Regions from separate parts of the Pectinatus sottacetonis genome, predicted to be linked through region 3. Evidence: riboswitches for the same ligand, from Rfam matches in the RefSeq annotation. Region 3 holds a riboswitch; each other region holds the start of a gene.
The links. Region 3 has a riboswitch for thiamine pyrophosphate ahead of thiM (hydroxyethylthiazole kinase). Riboswitches for the same ligand answer to the same signal wherever they lie in the genome.
Positions count from the first base shown of each region.

Region 1: linked by a shared signal. The riboswitch ahead of thiT (energy-coupled thiamine transporter ThiT) and the one ahead of thiM (hydroxyethylthiazole kinase) in region 3 are both predicted to bind thiamine pyrophosphate.
Region 2: linked by a shared signal. The riboswitch ahead of thiC (phosphomethylpyrimidine synthase ThiC) and the one ahead of thiM (hydroxyethylthiazole kinase) in region 3 are both predicted to bind thiamine pyrophosphate.
Region 4: linked by a shared signal. The riboswitch ahead of thiS (sulfur carrier protein ThiS) and the one ahead of thiM (hydroxyethylthiazole kinase) in region 3 are both predicted to bind thiamine pyrophosphate.

Region 1 covers NZ_WIQK01000001.1:222,497-225,685, reverse strand. The annotation lists gene I6760_RS00970 (methyl-accepting chemotaxis protein) at 1-1,259, shown strand, start outside; TPP riboswitch at 1,401-1,504, shown strand; gene thiT (energy-coupled thiamine transporter ThiT) at 1,558-2,178, shown strand; gene I6760_RS00960 (DUF4870 family protein) at 2,248-2,721, opposite strand; gene I6760_RS00955 (gamma-glutamyl-gamma-aminobutyrate hydrolase family protein) at 2,989-3,189, shown strand, end outside.
Region 2 covers NZ_WIQK01000001.1:1,519,402-1,522,590, forward strand. The annotation lists gene I6760_RS06970 (PHP domain-containing protein) at 1-226, opposite strand, end outside; gene thiC (phosphomethylpyrimidine synthase ThiC) at 438-1,763, opposite strand; TPP riboswitch at 1,843-1,939, opposite strand; gene I6760_RS06980 (universal stress protein) at 2,152-2,583, shown strand; gene rpsR (30S ribosomal protein S18) at 2,649-2,882, opposite strand; gene I6760_RS06990 (single-stranded DNA-binding protein) at 3,020-3,189, opposite strand, start outside.
Region 3 covers NZ_WIQK01000001.1:2,486,897-2,490,085, reverse strand. The annotation lists gene I6760_RS11660 (sigma 54-interacting transcriptional regulator) at 1-1,145, shown strand, start outside; TPP riboswitch at 1,158-1,255, shown strand; gene thiM (hydroxyethylthiazole kinase) at 1,350-2,186, shown strand; gene I6760_RS11650 (thiamine-binding protein) at 2,191-2,496, shown strand; gene I6760_RS11645 (thiamine phosphate synthase) at 2,493-3,189, shown strand, end outside.
Region 4 covers NZ_WIQK01000001.1:1,642,467-1,645,655, forward strand. The annotation lists gene thiH (2-iminoacetate synthase ThiH) at 1-959, opposite strand, end outside; gene I6760_RS07665 (thiazole synthase) at 960-1,760, opposite strand; gene thiS (sulfur carrier protein ThiS) at 1,757-1,963, opposite strand; TPP riboswitch at 2,017-2,123, opposite strand; gene I6760_RS07675 (DUF389 domain-containing protein) at 2,191-3,189, opposite strand, start outside.

The DNA.
Region 1 (3,189 bases), 2.3 Mb from region 3:
TATCATCGAATAAACAGAAAAGTATAATCACCTATATACCGGTAAAAGGCTACAATTGGGGAGTAATTACCTATCAGCCAATGTCCGATCTTTATCATACCCTTTTTTATAATATAGGAATTACACTTATGCTGATATTGATTTTTGCCCTTATCAGTGTTTTTATTGCTTTTAAAGTAGCGGCGGGTATTATTAATCCATTGAAAAAATTAATGACAGCTGCGCAGAAGATAGCTGCCGGTGATCTGCGGCAGAAAATTGAGATGGAAGGTGCCGTGGAACTTCAGGAGCTGGGCAGTCATTTCAATACCATGACTTCAAGTTTGAAAAAAGTAATTACAGAAACAGCTACAGCGAGTGAAACTGTTTCTGCAGCATCCGAAGAACTTTCCTCATCTATTGATTCAGTAGGGGACTTGACTAAAAATATTCAGGATACAGTAAAAAACACAGTAAAAAATACCAAAGAAAAAATGTCCCTGTCAGAACATTCTATAAATATGGTTGCTAATATGGTAGAGCATGTAGAAAAGACAGCCCAGTTTGCTGATACAATAGCGAAGTCTGTCCAAAATAGTAAAACTATTATTGATAATGGCTCTAAGCAATCAGATGATGTAGTACGTAAGATCACTGACATAAAATTAGATGTGGATAAAACTACTGATGTAATATCTGTATTGGGAGAAAAATCACAGCAGATAGGGCAAATTGTCGATACAATAACTGGAATAGCTGGACAAACTAATTTGCTGGCACTGAACGCAGCTATTGAGGCAGCCCGGGCAGGTGAACATGGGAAGGGATTCTCGGTAGTTGCCGAGGAAGTTTCTAAACTGGCATCCCAGTCGGAAGAAGCGGCTAAAGAAATAGCCAGTATAGTAAATGAAGTAAAAGCTGATACTACAAAAGCTATTGATACCATGGAAAAAAACCGTCATACAGTACAAACCGGAGTGGAATCAGTACAGAAGACAGTGGCAGTATTTAAGCAGATATATGATGTCATCGAAGAATTAAACAAGCAGCTGCAAAAAATATTGACAATATCAAAGAAACAAAAAGCTAACAGTTGCGAAGTTAATTCTTCTATACAGGAATTGAGTGTATTTCTTAAGGATAATATGACCAGTGTTGAGCATATAGCTTCCTCGGGAGCCTCACAGGCTAATTCCATGCAGGAAATAAAGACAGCAGCTAATTCATTGGCTCAGATGGCTGTGCAATTAAGTGAGATAATAAATAAATTTTCTATATAAAAAACGAAGAATAATACCAGGATAGTAATATATTCAGCAGCAAAACAATAAATTGCAAAAATCTGTCAGCTATAAAAGAAATTATGCCAGCTAATGATTATATGTACTTGACAGCATGGATGTATTTATCTAAAATAAAATTGTTAATATTAGGGGTGCCGTTATGGCTGAGAATGAAATGGATTTTCATAACCCTTTGACCTGATCTGGATAATGCCAGCGAAGGGAAACGATAAAAAACACCGTTTTCCCTATAAATAATAGGAAGACGGTGTTTTTCTTGAAATGGGGATAAAAAATGATAACAATTTTTTCTAAGCATGTAATGTCTGTTTTAGCTTCACCGATAAGTATTTTTGCCTTGATAGGATTATTTTTATTAATTGCGGCATTTATTTATATAAAGAAAATAAAAATTAATACGCGGATGGTTATAAATATTTCATTAATGGTGGCATTGACAGTGATACTGCATATATTCCGCCTTTATCATATGCCGCAGGGAGGCAGTATTACTCTGGGCGGTATGGTGCCGCTTTTATTTATTGCTTTTCGTTACGGACCAGCTGTGGGATATCTGGCGGGATTTACATATGGACTTATTAATCTTATCCAGGATCCGTTTATTCTTCACCCTGTGCAGGTATTATTCGATTATCCTCTGCCATATATGGCAATTGGTTTGGCCGGTTATTTTAAAGACAGGATATATCTGGGAACATTTGTTGGTATATTGGGAAGATTTAGCTGTCATTTTATATCAGGGGTTGTATTTTTTGGCAGTTATGCACCGGCGGGAATGTCACCATATTGGTATTCGATAGTCTTTAATGCCAGTTATCTCGTGCCGGAGCTTATTATATGTTTGATTGTTCTGCGGCTGTTGCCGACACAGCGCCTATTGCAAATGATGAAATAAAAAATAGTATTCTCATAAATTTATTTTTGTCCCTTTACAAAATATGTTAAGCAATAAATTTTAGGTGGATTAAAAGAATGTATAATCCATAGGTTTGTTTTCATTAAGGGATAATATACCCTTGATGTTTCTGTATAATAGCCAAATACCATCAAGTATTAAAATGAACAAACCTATTATGAAAAACGAGGTAATAGCTCCAACAACTCCGAGAAGCAGTCCAATCCAAAAGGTCTTTATCTGCCAGGCAAAATGGCTTTCAAGCCAGGTCCCTGACATATCATCTCTTTTAATATAATTTATAATAATGGCAGCAAAAGGCGTGATAAAGAAGAAAACTCCCAGCAGATGAAGAACATAAACTAACAAAGTCAGATTTTTATCTGATGAATTACGTACTGGTATATAACTATCAGACGAATCACTATAGGAATTTTCTTTAAGATCATTGGATAATTCCGTTTTAGTGATTTTTTCGCCACATTTTGTACAAAAACAAGCATCATCGTTTAATGGCGCACCACATTTTGGACAGTAAATCATTTTATCATCCTTTCAAATACACTATTTCATAACAATAATAAATAAAATAAATAACCTTGTCAATGAAAAGTTATAGTTTTTAATATGATGTGTTGCCGTAAAAATATAAAATGTCTATAATTTTTTCTTTTCTTTGTAAATTAAATATTATATAATAAATATAAATTAGAAATAGCTTTAGCTATAAGCATTATAAATTATTACCATTATAATAATGATTGATAACGCTGAAGACGTCAGAAAAAATTATAGAAAAAGAGGCAGAATATGAGAAAACCAATAATAGGTATTTCCGGTAGTATTTTAGCTGATGATAGTGGAGTATTCCGCGGCTATCCCCGTGCTTATGTAAATTCGGATTATGTTCGTTCCGTAGAGGATGCAGGAGGGGTGCCTGTAATTATTCCTTTTGAAGCAGATGAAGCTAACATTAAAGCAACAATAGAGCTTTGCGATGGACTTATATTG
Region 2 (3,189 bases), 970 kb from region 3:
TATAGCCTAAAATGTGAATATTTTTGCCGCGGGCATTTATTTCTATGCCCGGAATAAAGAGAATATTTAATTGCTTAGCAGCTTGAACTCCTTCTTCTAAAGCGTCTATGGTATCATGGTCGGTTATTGATAATACTGAAATCCCCGCTTTTTTTGCGGCATAAACGAGCTGTGTTGGCGTATACTGTCCATCCGATGCCAGGGTATGGCAATGTAAATCCATCATAATTTTCACCTCACTATAACTATTTTTATTGTAACGAAAAAATAATTGTGTAGCAAGAAAAACAAAAGAATTAGTTTTAAGTGATAGTTTATTATAAAAATAAGCAGCCTCTGCTTTTAGAAGTGCAGAAGCCGCTTATATATGAGCTTTAGTATTATTTATCTGGCAATTTCTTTGGTACTGTTAAACTCAGGCATAGATATAAAAATTGTTATTTATCACAGTTCCTGTTTTCATCGCAAAAAAGAACTTTTTCGCCATCAAGTATTTTGTTCGTAGTTCTTACGGCACACATTTTGCCGCACATTGAGCAGGTATGGCGTTCTGATGGAGGTGTGCTTTCATAGTATTGTTTTGCCTTTTGAGGATCGATGGACTCTTTGAACATGGCATCCCAGTCAAGGTTGTGACGGGCATCAGCCATACGGTTATCCTGGTTTCTTGCTCCGGGAAGTTTGTTAGCTATATCGGCAGCATGGGCAGCAATTTTAGTGGCAATTATTCCATCACGAACATCATTGAGATCAGGCAGCCTTAAATGTTCAGCAGGAGTTACATAACAAAGAAAATTAGCACCGTTAGCAGCAGCAATGGCTCCGCCTATGGCAGAGGTTATGTGGTCATATCCAGGGGCAATATCTGTGACTAATGGACCTAATACATAAAATGGGGCATTATGGCACAGTCTTTTCTGCAGTTTCATATTAGCAGCAATTTCATCAATGGACATATGTCCAGGACCTTCAACTAAAACCTGTACATCGGCTTTTCTAGCACGCTCAGTAAGATAGCCTATTTCAATTAATTCACCAATTTGTCCAGCATCAGTGGAGTCATCAAGACAGCCGGGACGTAAAGAGTCGCCAATGGATATAGTGACATCATGTTCACGCAGTATTTCAAGAACATTATCATAATGTTCAAAGAAGGGGTTTTCATTGCCGGTCATTTGCATCCAGGCAAATAGAAGAGAACCGCCGCGAGATACGATATTCATTCTTCTGCCAGAGCGCTTGAAACCTTCGACAGCTCGGCGATTTATACCGGCGTGAATGGTCATAAAATCTACGCCTTCTTTAGCATGTGCTTCTAGCACACGGAGAAAATCATCGGCAGTCATTTTTAATAGATCCTTTTCCAGATAGCCTATGGCGTCATACATGGGAACAGTTCCGATCATGGCTGGAGAATATGCGATCAGTTTTTCGCGAAATTCATGTGTCTTGCCATAATTTGACAGGTCCATGATAGATTCAGCGCCCATTTTAACAGCCATTTTTACTTTATCCATTTCAAGATCATAATTTTTGGCATCTCCTGATATACCAAGGTTTACATTAATTTTAATTTTTAAGCCGTCACCTATTCCTTCGGCGGAAAGAGAGCTGTGGTGAATGTTAGCTGGTATAGTTATGGTTCCGTTGGCAACACGTTCTCTAATCCAATCAGCAGTTCGATTTTCTTTTTTGGCAACAAGGGCAATTTGGTCGGTAATTATGCCTTGTTTTGCCGCTTCCATTTGAGTTTTATATGACATATGTATCCTCTTTTCTGCCATTTATGGCATAATTGATTTTGGTTAATAAAAAAAGTCTGCTTTATAGAAAAGCAGACTTTTCCTTCTTTTATCAGCTTCCCTACAATGGTATTAACCAACAGGTTCAAAGGGTTGGGCAAAGCCCTCTCAGCATAAGAGCACCCCTGCAGAATTAGTCTAACAAAATATAGTATTAGTGTCAAGCAGTTGAATCATTCATAAATAATAAAATTATTTTTTAGTATATATTTTACTTCATGCGAAATAAAAATACAACTTATACAAAGAAAAAATAAAACAAGGAATTTAATGAATTTTATCGAAATATAAAATATAAAGATTACAAAAATAAAATGTTTTGCTAAATTTTAATAAAGAGGGTGCGGCAATGAATGAATTAAAATCTATCTTAGTACCTATTGACGGTTCCGTTCATTCGGAACATGCTATGAGAGAAGCTGCCTATTTAGCAGGATTGAGTAAGGCTAAAGTTGTTGTTTTATATGTTATTGACTTAAATACAGCTGTTTCTGCATTCGAACGGCTCAGTCTTAATGCGTATATTCCTGAGGATATAGATCAACAAGGCAAAAAAGTACTGGAAAAAGCTAAACAAACTATTGGTGATGTATCAGGGACAGAATATATTCTTAAGATTGGTGATCCTGCTAAAATGATTTTAAAATATTCTAAGGAATGTAAAGCTGATTTAATTGTTATGGGCAGTAGAGGCTTGGGAGCAATTAAGCAGATAATAATGGGAAGTGTGAGCCAATATTTGGTTACACATGCGGACTGCCCTGTGTTGACAGTCAGATAAGCAATTTTTTATAAATAAAAAAGATGCGGCAAAATGATTTCTCATTTTGCCGCATCCTTTTTTATTTATTCAGCAGTAAACGGTAGTAATGCAATATTACGAGCACGTTTAATAGCTAATGTTACCTGACGCTGATGGCGTGCGCAATTACCGGAAATACGACGTGGTAAAATTTTACCACGTTCTGTAATAAAACGACGTAATTTTGCAACATCTTTATAATCAATAGATTCTACTTTATCTGCGCAGAAACTGCAAACTTTTCTTTTTGGCCTTCTGCCTCTATCACGTTTAACCAATGTAAGTACCTCCTATAATGAAATTTTTACCACTTAATAAGCTGCCTTTGTGGCTGTTCCGTGAATTTCACGGTTTTACGATTCATTTCACTACATCTATATTGTTTAAAGACTGTAGTGAAATGGATAATCCTTAACTAAAAGGGGATTTCTTCATCAGGGGGTAATTCCGAACCAAAAGATGCAGCTGAACCTGCATTTGAAGATGGAGCTGATGGTTTATTGGAAGTATCGATGTTAGTACCAGCACCAGCAGGACGTGAACCCATAAATTCGATATCATTAGCGATTATTTCGGTTACATATC
Region 3 (3,189 bases):
AAACCCTCAATCTTAATGAAGTCGTATTAAACTATAAACACACTCCTATTTACAAGGGATTCAGCGGCGCAGCCTGTACCAACCAGGAAGTTACATGGACAACACAAGTCAAGACTTATGAAGATATAACAACAGTTGTGCCAATAAAAGATGAGCTTGATAATGAAATAAACAGTGTCGTTACAGTAACAATGCCTATTGAGGATCTGCGCATGCTTGTCGCACATGCAGCCGGATATACAGCTAAATACAGTCTTGACACAATTGTCGGGATCAGTCCGGCCTGTAAACTAATGAAAGAACGTGCACTACGAGCAGCAAAAAAGAATAATCATATTTTACTACAAGGAGAACCAGGTACCGGTAAACAACGGCTAGCTCATGGAATCCATATGGCCGGAGCCAGATCTAATGGTCCTCTTATTTCCCTCAACTGTGGTGATGTTCCGCCAGAACTTTTGGAGCAAGAATTATTCGGTGCAAAAACAGGAAAAGAAGTAAGTCATCCTGGTAAACTAGAATTAGCCAGTGGTGGTACTCTGCTTATGGATGAAATAGAAAAACTGCCCATTTCAATAGCAGAAAAATTAGCAGAAGCTCTGCATGATAAAAAAATATATCGCATAGGTGAAGAAATTGAAAGAAGTATCAATGTAAGAATCATCGCTTCATCAGATGGTAATTTGCGCCGTTTATGTGAAAAAGATCTATTTGATAAAAAATTATTCGAGATCGTGTCCCGCAGTATTATCCACTTACCTCCACTCAGAAGCCGACGTGAGGATATTTCACTTCTTTCTAAAAGTATTTTAAATGAATTGACCACTCAACATAAAATATCACCAAAACAGCTGGATAATGCTGCTTTGAAAATATTATCTGAATATGATTGGCCGGGAAATATAAAACAACTGCAGGGAGTAATAGAAAATGCTGTTCTCAATACTCAGGGTAATATTATAAAGGCAGAAAATATCAATCTCATGGGCAATATAAAACCTAGCAGTAAATGGAAAGAGGATAAAGATATATTCGTAAGAGCTTGGCAATCAGCCGGGGGAAATGTCAGTCGTCTTGCCAATCTTCTCGGCGTAAGCCGTGTAACACTTTATCGCTACATAAAAAAATACGGAGTAGAAAAATAAAAGCATCCGTCATATAATATGCAGGGGTACTCAAATGAGTTGAGAAGGTTAAACCTGACCCTTTGAACCTGTTAGTTAATACTAACGCAGGGAGCTGAATAAAAAACTGCTTGCCAATGGACAGGCAGTTTTTTATTATAAACTTATGTTGGTACTAAAATAATTAATTTTCAGTATCTAACTAAAGAAATGAGGTAAATTTTATTGATTTCCCAAGAAAATATACAAAAAGAAATTATTCACGCAGTAAATACTGTAAAGAAAGAAAATCCAATGGTAGCTTCTATAACAAATACTGTCACCATAAATTTTGTAGCTAATGCCCAGCTTGCCGTTGGCGGCTCAGCAGCTATGATTTATTTACCAGATGAGGCTGAGACTTTAGCCAAAGCTGGTAATGCCATGTATATCAATTTTGGCACATTGCTACCGATTTATGAAGAATCAATTCCCCGAACTGCAAAAATCTTATACGATTCCCATAAATCATGGGTATTAGATCCTGTAGGTATAGGTGCGGGCAGCCTAAGAAAAAAACTTCTTAAACTATTAAAAGGCTATAGACCCAGCATAATCCGCGGCAATGCTTCAGAAATTATTGCCTTGGCTAACCTATGGGAACTACCAAGTGGCAGAACACATTCAGGCATACGTGGAGTAGATTCCACAGATAAAGTAATTTCTGCCAGACAATCAGCAATTTCCTTGGCAAAATGGACCAATGGTACTGTAGCTGTATCAGGTGAAACAGATTTAATAACAAATGGCCGAGAAATCATTTTTTCTTACGGCGGTTCCCATTTCTTAAAAATGATTACTGGTTCAGGCTGTTCTTTAGGCGGTGTTGCTGCTATATATGCGACCGTCACTAGTCCATTCATTGCTGCGCTTACCGCTGTATCAATATATAATTTAGCTGGAAAACGCGCTGAAAAGATCGTACATGGTCCAGGACATTTTCAGGCTCAATTTCTTGATGAATTATATAAAGCCACTGCTGAAGATATAGCTGCCAATTTATTTACTATAGAGGAGATATAAAATAATGAATACATTAATTGCTGTTGCCATAGCTCCCTGTGGTGTGGGAGATGAACTATCATCAGATGTTGCCAAAGTAGTAAAAGTCATTCGCAATTCCGGTCTTCCCAATCGTACTAACTCCATGTTTACCGAAATCGAAGGCGAATGGGATGAAGTCATGCAAGTAGTTAAAGAAGCTACATTTATATTAGCTGAAAAAGGAATACGCACCGAAGTAGTTTTAAAAGCAGATATACGCCCTGGTTTTAAAAATATGATGCAGGAAAAACCAGCAAAAGTAAATCATATCTTAGGAGCACAAAAATGAATATAAGAAAGAATTTAAATATTTCTGCTTATCTGGTAATAGGTCCCGAAAACACCAAAAATCGGCCTGTTCAAAATATCATAGCAGCTGCTGTCAGTGCCGGTTTTACTTGTATTCAAATACGTTCCAAGACAGCATCAGCCCGTGAACTTATTGCAATAACCGCCCAAGCCGCTGCTGTTATTGCTGCTGCCCATAAGCAAAATAACATTTCTCTTCTCGTAGATGATCGGCTTGATGTTGTCCTGGCCGCACGAGAAGCCGGTACCAAAGTTGATGGCATCCATGTTGGACAAACAGATATTCCTGTTTCTGTCTGCCGAAAATATCTGGGAGAAAACTCTATAATAGGCTTATCTGCTAAAACAGATGAATTATTTTCTTATGTAAAAACAGCTGATGTAAGCCAAATTGACTATTTTGGCGCAGGACCACTGCACAAAACCCCTACTAAACTAGATTGCGGTTTAGATAAACACGGACAAATAATCACAAGAAGTTTTGCTGATATTGCCAAGCTAGTCGAAATAAGTCCTATTCCCGTTGTTGTTGGCGGCGGCGTAAAAATAAATGATATTCCTCAACTTGCCCAGACAAAGGCCGCCGGATTCTTTGTCGTATCAGCAGTAACACATGCTGCAGATCCACGTCAAGCCGCTTTCAGCTTAGTTAAAACATGGCATGACAATATAT
Region 4 (3,189 bases), 840 kb from region 3:
GATATTTTAGTTATGCCTATTTTTACTAAATGATTACGCATGTCTGGTTTTTCCCGTGTTGATAAGGTTATTCCGGCACGTGGCATAAAGATTCTTAGCGCAGTTATATATTGAACAAGATCAATGTCATTAACTATTGATTTAGGAGCATAGCCGGCAGAGCAGGGCCTTATTCTGGGAGTAGATATGGCAATTTCGACTTCTTTATATTTATGTTGCAGATAATCAGCATGGACGCCAGTGAAAAAGGCTTCCTCCCGCCATTCATTAAGACCAAGCAATGCACCGACATTCACATTTCTCATCCCGGCTTTACAGGCTCGTTCAGGTGCGTCAAGCCGGTATTCATAATTTGCTTTGGGACCGCCTGGATGAAGTGTTTTGTAAATATCCTTATTATAACATTCCTGGAACATAGTCATTCCGTCGACACCCGCTTTTACAGCACGTATGTAATCTTCAAGGGAAAAGGAGTATACTTCAATGGAAACACTATCGAAATATTCACGCAAAACTTTAACAGCAGATAAAATATAATTAACAGGGCTGTATTTTTTTGATTCACCAGTGAGAACAAGAATGTTTTTTAAGCCTGTTTGTGATATGGCGGCGGCCTCTTTTTTTATTTCCTCCATATTTAGACAGCGACGGTTGATGTTATTATTATGGTTAAAACCGCAGTAAACACAAAGATTATCACAATAATCAGCTATATACATGGGAGTAAACAGTTGCATTGTATAGCCAAAGTTTTTTATTGTTTCCTCACGTGAACGTCGAGCCATTGCTTCCAAATGTTTTTGAGCAGCAGGTGCCAGTAAAGTTAGAAAATCCATACGAGTTAAATGCGGCGTATTCAAAACACGTAATACATCAGTAGATGTTATTCCCGCAAAAAAGCTTTTGAAATCAAGCTGAGTATATTTTTGTTTTTCTTCTAAAAAAGATGCGGTGGTCAATTATGCTTCCTCCTTATGTAAAAAACCGGTAAGTGGAGAGGAAGCACTGGCACTGATTGTTCCCAGTACGCGGCCTATTCCAGCCAGATAAGCTGTCCGTCCGGCATCGACAGCTTTAGAAAAGGCTTGAGCCATTTTCAAAGGATCTTTGGCAGTGGCTACTGCTGTATTGACAAGTACAGCTGCAGCACCCATTTCCATACATTCAGCAGCTTCTGAAGGTTTGCCTATACCAGCATCAACAACTACAGGCAGGTCAATTTCATCGATTAATATTTGAACCAATTCTTTTGTACGCAGGCCTCTGTTAGAACCAATAGGGGCAGCAAAAGGCATTACAGCAGCAACTCCAGTGTCGCAAAGGCGTTTTGCTGTCATTAAGTCAGGGCTGATATAGGGAAGTACAGTGAACCCTTCTTTTACAAGAGTTTCAGAAGCTTTTAAAGTTTCCATATTGTCAGGCAGTAAATATCTGTTATCGGATATTACTTCTATTTTTATCCAGCTGCCACAGCCCATAGCTTTAGATAAATGGGCAATACGTATAGCTTCATCGGCGGTGCGTGCACCTGATGTATTGGGCATAAGTATTACATCATCAGGAATATAATCGAGAATGTTTTCTTCATGGGAACCTTGATTGGCACGCCGCAATGCTACTGTTACTACAGATGCATTTGCGGCATGGATGACATCAGGCATATTTCGGTTGTTAGAAAATTTACCTGTACCAATAAAAAACCGGCTTTTTAAAATTTTACCATTAATTTGTAAATTGTCATTAGTATTACTTTTTATCATTTGGAACCGCCTCCTACAAAAGTGATTATTTCTATTGAGTCATTTTCGCTAAGAAAAATATCAGGCCAAGCATGTTTGTTTGTGATCTGCTCGTTGAGCTCTGCCACAGCATGGCCGGCAGTCATATTTTTCTGTTCCATTAGTTCTTGCAAAGTTGTTTTTGCAGGAACGACAGTTTTTTCCCCATTTACAATTACTTGCAAAACATCAACTCCTTAAAATAAAAAAACGTCTATCCTGATCAGGATAGACGTAAACTTCTATTACCAATACTTCCTACGCAGGCATTATCCCGATCAGGTCAAAGGTCAGGTGCTTACAGCCCTTTCTCAGCCTATAACATAGGCTCCCTTGTAAAAATATTTATTTTATATATGCTATTTTATGCCGATAAAGTAAATTTGTCAAATCATTAAAAAATAATATCATATTACCAATTGATTCCATTGCCGGAAATGATATTATCTTGGGGGGCGTTGGACAGCTGTAAGTTCATCATTACAGGCATATTGGCTTCGGCTGTTATCCACTTTTGCAGTTTTGCGGCATCCTTTGGCTGCATTGCTTCTTTTACGAAAACAATAACAAAAAATTTTTTAAATACTATATTGCCTTTATCGTCTGTAGAAGAAATAGAAGCACCTTCAATATTTTCTACTTGGGGAAATAGGATGCTGGCACTTTTGTTTAGAGAAGTAAGGAGCTTTTTATCATCATTGAGCCGAAGATAAGCGGGATAATAGGAAACACTGAGAGTTTTATATTTTTTTAGTTCAGCTTCTTTAGTTGAAAGCAGGTTATTGTTGTTTGATTCATTAAGCTTATTTTCAATAAGGCTCTGGACATCATCTTTGCTTATAGCGCGTGAATAATTGTTTTGAATGATTTTTAAGCGAAAATCGCGTAATTGGTTATATTTTTTTAACGATGTAGTTAAAGAGGCAATTTCATGTTCTTGTAAAGGTTGTCCTATTAAAATAATTTCCAGGAGTTTGTCATTTGGAAGCATTTTGTAAGATATTACCTGCGAGTTGTCAAAGATGAAATTATCTGCTATATATGTTTTCATTTCAGTAGTTTCCAAATTAAGTTTTACACTTTTATAGGCCATATATATACTGGGAATTATAGTTAAAATTCCTATTATTACCAGATATGTACGCTGACGGTTAAATATTCGCCGCGAAATATAAGCTTTGCTGGGAATACGTATCATTTTTAAAAAGATAAAACTAGCCAGGCAGATAAAAAAGCTATTGATGAAAAAAAGATATAATGCCCCCAGAAAAAATTTTGCTGAATGTATAGATAATCCATAACCGGCTGTGCATAATGGAGGCATGAGAGCTGTAGCAATGGCAACACCAGGAATCACGTTGCTTTTTTCTTTGCGGGTTATTCCAATAATACCGGCAAGACCGCCAAATAT